Linked DNA regions of Sinobacterium norvegicum. The protein of the gene in region 1 interacts with the protein of each later gene in a pairwise test. Links are inferred from orthologs where the notes say so. Each region holds a gene or a part of one and is shown on either strand. Other genes may lie near its edges.

Region 1 (3,643 bases):
CCAGCAGGGTGTCTGGGACATACTCGGCCCCCTGCACGAGCAAGTCGAAGCGGTAGAATACGTGATACACAATATCGCAGAGTCCAGCGATGGCGTCGTTCTTACTGAAAGGACTGACCGCTACCATTTTAAAGACCATATTGCTGAATTTCCCGTCATGGGCACTTTTGAAGTTGATGGCAGTATTATTAGGCAATGGCGAGATTACTTCGACATGAAGCAATGCCTGGCACAGCTACCCAAGGCAGATAGAGAATAGTTGATTAACAGCAAGTGGTTTTTTGGTTGCAATTAACACCGAAACAGCCACAATCGACGGCTACTACTCTTTTTATTTCAGCGTTATTGGTACCTCTATGTTAACAAAAGAAATGGTGTGCTTCTTAAACGAGCAAATCAACCTTGAATTTTACTCCTCAAATCTTTATCTACAGATGAGCGCCTGGTGTGAGGATAAAGGCTATGAGGGCGCTGCAGCCTTTATGCGTAGTCATGCCGATGAAGAAATGGAGCATATGCGCCGTCTGTTTACCTATGTTAGCGAAACCGGTGCCCTGCCTCGGCTAGGCGCTATTGCAGAAGCTCCCTATGAATTTAAATCTCTCAGTTCGCTGTTTAATACCACCTATGAACACGAGTGTATGATTACCTCAAAAATCAACGATCTCGCCCACGCAGCATTCACCAACAGAGATTATTCTACCTTCAACTTTCTTCAGTGGTATGTTTCAGAGCAACACGAGGAAGAAAAACTGTTTAAATCCATTGTCGATAAAATCGAGCTTGTTGGTGAAGACGGCAAAGCGCTATTTTTAATTGACAAAGACCTGGCGGCAATGGCTACCTCTGGCAGCGACAGCATTATGACTGAAGCCTAATCAATAGTTGCATCAGACAATAAAAAAGGCCGTTAAACGGCCTTTTTTTTTCTAACATTAACACTTTTTATAGCAATCATTCTTTTGTTACAACTGTAGCTGACTTACTATCAATAACACTCAATAGACACGCCAAACAATACAACGACAGAAAAATAAGAGTAGATTTATGAACAAACGTATTGCCACCGTTATTGCAGCCGGCTTGTTATCGGCATCAACTTTTAGCCTCGCTGAGACACCTCAGAATGTCATCCTGATCATCGGTGATGGCATGGATGATCAACAAATCAGCATAGCGCGTAACTATCTCGTCGGTTCCCAAGGTCGGCTCACTCTCGACGCAATGCCAGTACGCAGCACCGCGCAGGTTCTCACCGTCGACAACGATGACCCAAACAAGCCGGTCTATGTTGCCGATTCTGCCAACAGTGCGACCTCGTTAGCGACGGGTGTCATTACCAGCCGTGGCCGCATTGCCACAACGGCAAAAACTGATCAGAGTATCACTACAATCATTGAAATGGCCCAACAGGCAGGATTAAAAACCGGCATCGTCAGCACCGCCAGTGTCACCGATGCGACCCCTGCCTCATTTATTGCCCATATCGATAAGCGCTTTTGCGAAGACCCCAGCATGATGATTGACGGCCTGATGCATGGCCGATTCCCCATTGAATGTGAGTCATATACCAAGGCTAACGGTCGCTCTGGCTCTATTTCCGAGCAACTGGCTGCCTCCAACGTCGATGTCATCCTCGGTGGAGGCATGCAACATTTCGATATCGCCGCCGAAGCCAGTGACAAAACAGTACTACAACAAGCCGTCGACAATGGCTTCAATATCGTCACCTCTGTTGCCGAGCTAGAGAACGCCAACAATGACAGCAAACTATTAGGCTTATTCTCACCCAGTACCATGCCCACTCTCATGCGAGGAGAAAATGGTCGTATTGCTGAGGCGCCCGAAAAAAGCGTGATGAACCATATCTACAAATACCTGGGTGAAATCACCCCGCCACCGGTGATGATATGCGAAGACAACCCAAAGTTTGCGTCGATGCCCACCATGAAGCAGATGACTGACGCTGCTATCAGCCACTTAGACAGTAACCAAGGCTTTTTCCTAATGATTGAATCAGCCTCTATAGACAAGGCCTCACATGGACGAAATGCCTGCGGCTCAATTGGTGAGGTGCAACAACTCAATGCCGCACTCGACAGCGCCCTGGCTTATGCCGAGACGTCGCCTAATACACTGATCATCGTCACCGCCGACCACGGCCAAGCCGCACAGATGATCCCTGAGGTCAGCCTGTTCTCTAATGCCGCTTATGGCGGTTTACCCGCAGCCACCCCAGGTTTGATTGCCAGAATCAAGACACCCGAAGGCAGTATTATGGGGGTTAATTATGCGACTAATGAGTCCTTCGCCGAAGAGCACACCGGTGTCAACGTGCCTGTATTCGCCAATATCGTCGGTCAGGATGTTATCGCACCGATGATTACCCAACCGGATATCTTCACCATTACCGCCAACCACCTCGGGTTAAAGTAAACTAAAAAAGGCCTCTGTTGAGGCCTTTTTTAACACTCGCCCAAACATACCTCTAACGATAAAAATCGTTTTCGCCACAACACTACCTGTTATTATTTTTCTGAAACGACAATAACAACCTGATTAACCTTCGTTTTCCTCATCTAACGATAGAAGTAAACCTTGTAATTTCTGTTGATAATCATCTGGTTGCTGCCAAAGCCCACGCTGACAGGCCTCGAGCATTCGCTCGGTCATTTCCTCCAAGGCTTGGGGGTTATTATCTTTTAGAAATTGCTGATTTTGTCGATCAAAAATTAATGTATCACTGACCTGTTGGTACTGATAATCAGCTATAAGATCTGTGGTGGCATCATAGGCAAACATGTAATCAATCGAGGCCGCCATTTCAAAGCCACCCTTATAGCCATGCTCACGCATCCCCTCTATCCATTTAGGGTTAAGTAGCCGCGAACGAATCACACGGTTTAACTCTTCTTTTAAGGTTCTTATCTTCGGTGCTGACGGGTTGGCGTGATCACTGTGATAAACCTTAGGGGTGTTGCCAGACAACACCGTAACGGCGTTAGTCATACCGCCTTGGAATTGATAATAATCATCGGAATCAAGCAGGTCATGCTCACGATTATCTTGATTTTGCACCACCGCCTCGAGATTGGCCAACTGATGACCGAACGCAGAACGCGCCTCCACACCATCGCCGCCAGCAACGCCGCCATAGTCACTGCCGTAGGCATAGCCGCCCCAATTGATATAGGCCTCGGACAAATCGCTTTTATGCTGCCAACAACGCTCATCAATCAAGCCCTGCAAACCGGCACCATAAGCCCCCGGCTTGCTACCAAAGACGCGGTAACAAGCCTGAGTCTGCGCCGCTTCAGCCTCAACACCCTCGGCGATAAGCTGCTGTCGACGCCGCTCGATATTGGCCTTGATCGGGTTGCTGGCGTCGGCCTCATCCATCTTGGCAATCGCCTCGACAGCAACGGCAAACAGTCGCATCACATTGGCAAAGGCATCGCGAAAAAAGCCCGACACCCGCAGCGTCACATCCACTCTCGGCCGGCCGAGTAACATCGCCGGTATCACCTCGATATCAATCACCCGCTGCGAGCCTGGCGCCCAGATTGGTTTAACACCCATCAGTGCAAAGGCCTGCGCAATATCATCGCCACCGGTTCGCATTGTCGCCGTGCCCCAGACAGAC
Region 2 (3,567 bases), on another replicon or contig:
CCGCATGTGCACTTTGAGGTGTTGAGAAACGACGTCAAAGTCGACCCCTCTCGCTATATTTATCGCGCCAGTCGCTAGCCAGTTTAAATACCGAGCCCTTGGGACCACCCCAGGGGCTTTTTTTTGTTGTAAAAATGCCGTTTTTGTCCAGTAAATATGCTGGCTTGATTAAATAACCAGCATAATTGACAGTTGGTGATTTAAGCTCTTGCGAAACGTTGATGTATGGGTAAAACTGTAACGCTTTAAAATACTACCCGCTATTTTGGTTGTGCTGTATTAAGAGGGGAAAACCCCCCAGGTTTAACGAAGGTTATTATGATTGTTCGCTTGTTGAGAAAGATTCTAGGTACTAAAAACGATCGTGAACTGAAGCGAATGCGCAAGGTCGTTATTCAGGTTAACGGCTTTGAAGAATCGATGGCTGGCTTAGATGATGCGCAACTCTGCGCTAAGACAGGCGAGTTCAAACAGCGATTAAGCGATGGCGAAAGTCTCGATCAAATTCTACCCGAAGCCTTTGCCGTCTGTCGTGAAGCGAGTCAGCGGGTGATGGGGATGCGTCACTTTGATACCCAGCTAATCGGTGGTTTGACCCTGCATGAGGGTCGTATAGCAGAGATGCGGACGGGTGAGGGTAAAACCCTGGTGGCGACACTGCCGGTCTATTTAAATGCACTTGCCGGCGAAGGTGTCCACGTTGTTACCGTTAACGACTATTTGGCGGCTCGTGATGCAAACTGGATGCGCCCGTTATATGAATTCTTAGGGTTGAGTGTCGGCGTTGTTGTACCTCAGCAGGATCCGACCACCAAGCGTCAGGCCTATGCCAGCGATATTATTTATGGCACCAACAACGAATTTGGCTTCGATTATCTACGCGACAATATGTCGTTTTCAGCAGAGGAGCGCTTTCAGCGTGGCCGTAGTTTTGCCATTATCGACGAGGTCGACTCAATTCTCATCGATGAGGCCCGTACACCGCTGATTATTTCAGGCCCTTCTGAAGATCACTCTGAGCTTTATCGTAAGATTAACACCTTTATTCCGCAGCTAACCGCAGCCGTTATTGAAGAAGAGGGTGTCGAGCCTGTCGAGGGTGATTACACGCTGGATGAAAAGTCGCGTCAGATTGAATTAACGGAGGTTGGTCATACGGCGGTTGAGCAATGGCTGATCGCTAATAATATGCTGAAGGAGGGTGATAGCCTCTACTCGAGCACCAACCTCACCTTGTTGCATCACGTCCATACTGCGCTCAAAGCTCACGTGTTGTTTAAGGCCGATGTTGATTATATTGTTCAGGACAACGAGATCGTACTCATCGATGAGCACACTGGCCGTACCATGGCCGGTCGTCGTTTATCGGAGGGCCTACACCAGGCGATAGAAGCCAAAGAAGGTGTTGAGGTTCAGGCTGAGAGCCAAACACTGGCCTCGACAACCTTCCAGAACTATTTCCGTCTATACGACAAGCTGGCGGGTATGACCGGTACTGCAGATACTGAGGCCTTTGAATTTAATCAGATTTATGGCTTGGATGTGGTTGTTATACCCACCAACAAAGATGTTCTGCGTAAGGATTTGAACGACTTAATCTACCTCAGTAAAGAAGAGAAATTGAATGCTGTGGTGGAAGATATTCGCGAGTATCAGGCGAAGAAAGTGCCGATCCTGGTCGGTACCGCCTCGATAGAGTCGTCGGAAGAGCTTCACGCATTGCTGGTGAAAAGTAAGATTGAACACCAGGTATTGAACGCCAAGTTCCACGCCAAAGAGGCTGATATTATCGCTCAAGCAGGCCGCCCTGGTGCGGTGACCATTGCGACTAATATGGCTGGCCGTGGTACCGATATTGTATTGGGCGGTAATCTCGAATCTGAGATTGCAGCACTGAAAAACCCAACCGAAGATAAGATTGCCGAGCTAACCAAGGCCTGGGAAGAGCGTCACCAAGCGGTGCTTGATGCGGGTGGCTTACACATTATCGGTACGGAACGTCACGAATCTCGTCGTATTGATAACCAGTTACGTGGCCGTGCGGGTCGTCAGGGTGATCCCGGTTTGTCGCGTTTTTATCTGTCGCTGGAAGATAACCTGATGCGGATCTTTGCCTCAGAACGAGTGAAGAACTTCATGCAGGCGTTAGGCATGGAAAAGGGTGAGGCAATTGAACACCGCATGGTGACCAATGCCATCGAAAAAGCGCAGCGTAAGGTCGAAGGACGCAACTTCGATATGCGTAAGCAGTTGCTAGAGTTTGATGATGTGGCCAATGACCAGCGTCAGGTTATTTACGAGCAACGTAACCACCTACTAGAAGCCGAAGAGGTCGGTGAGATGCTGACCACTATCCGCGAAGACGTTGTCAGCGAGTTGGTGACTAATTATGTGCCCCCGCAAAGTATTGAAGAGCAGTGGGATGTACCGGCCCTAGAATCACAGTTAAAAGCTGATTTCGATTTGGAGTTGGCGGTTCAGCAGTGGCTGGACGACGACGACGACCTTCACGGCGACAGCCTGCATCAAAAGCTGGTCGAAACTGTCGAGCAGGCGTATCAGCAAAAGAGTGAAATTGTTGGGCCACAGATGCGACAGTTTGAGAAACACATTATGTTGCAGGTGTTGGATTCGCTTTGGAAGGAGCACTTGGCGACGATGGATCAGCTGCGTTCAGCAATCCATTTGCGTGCCTATGCTCAGAAGAATCCAAAGCAGGAATACAAGCGTGAGTCCTTTGAGTTGTTCCAGGATATGTTGCAAAACTTCAAACATGAGGTGGTGACATTCATGTCAAAGGTGCAGATCCGCGATGAAGATGCTGAGCGTTTAGAACAGCAGCGCCGCGAGCAGCAACAGCAGCAGTCACAGCTGGATTTACAGCATGAGTCTACCAGCGCCATAGCGCCGCCGGCAGATGCCGAAGCTGAGCAGCCGCAAAAGCAGGCGCCAGTGCGAGCGGGTCAAAAAGTGGGCCGTAATGACCCCTGTCCCTGTGGTTCTGGTCAGAAATACAAGCAGTGTCACGGCAAGCTATAATCATAGCGGTCTGATCAAAAGCGCCGTTGAAGGCGCTTTTTTTTTTATCAAATATTATCGCTGCAGCTGCGATAATAAAAAATATGCAAGGTGATAATAATGGCAGTAGGTAACGGTGATTTACCGGTGTTCTTCCCAATTAAAGGCTTTGCCTTAGGCACGGCCAGCGCCGGTATTAAAACCGCTGGGCGAAAAGACTTGGTGGTCATGGCAATGTCCAGCCAGGCGGTCACTGCCGGTGTGTTTACTAAAAACGCCTTTTGTGCGGCGCCAGTACATGTGGCCAAGCAACATTTATCGACTAATCAACCCAGTTACTTGCTGGTCAATACGGGCAATGCCAATGCCGGTACCGGCAAGCAGGGTATGGCCGATGCTTTGGCCAGCTGTGCCGCGCTTGGGGAACATGCGGGCACAAACACTTCAGCCGTGTTGCCATTCTCAACAGGGGTGATCGGCGAGCCATTGCCCGTGGATAAAATTGTCAGCGCCATCCCGGACGCCATTGCCGTATTAAGTGAAGATGGC

The links. The genes of interacting proteins can lie anywhere in the genome.
Region 2: the proteins of L9P87_RS17560 (region 1) and secA interact in binary tests that used the Escherichia coli proteins (3 or more experiments, as listed by UniProt). The link is inferred for Sinobacterium norvegicum from one-to-one orthologs.

Annotation. Positions count from the first base shown.
Region 1 is NZ_CAKLPX010000008.1:34,301-37,943, reverse strand. What follows is about bases 254-3,241. They hold L9P87_RS17560 (alkaline phosphatase), read left to right. Parts: upstream 254-1,047; coding sequence 1,048-2,436; downstream 2,437-3,241. Other genes in these bases: cobN (cobaltochelatase subunit CobN), read right to left, coding at 2,560-3,241; ftnA (non-heme ferritin), read left to right, coding at 357-878; L9P87_RS17570 (limonene-1,2-epoxide hydrolase family protein), read left to right, coding at 254-259. Outside these bases: more of L9P87_RS17570, read left to right, coding at 1-253; more of cobN, read right to left, coding at 3,242-3,643.
Region 2 is NZ_CAKLPX010000005.1:24,072-27,638, forward strand. The notes cover bases 1-3,239. They hold secA (preprotein translocase subunit SecA), read left to right. Parts: upstream 1-318; coding sequence 319-3,039; downstream 3,040-3,239. Other genes in these bases: L9P87_RS16440 (M23 family metallopeptidase), read left to right, coding at 1-78; argJ (bifunctional glutamate N-acetyltransferase/amino-acid acetyltransferase ArgJ), read left to right, coding at 3,139-3,239. In the rest of the region: more of argJ, read left to right, coding at 3,240-3,567. UniProt on the Escherichia coli protein: Required for protein export, interacts with the SecYEG preprotein conducting channel.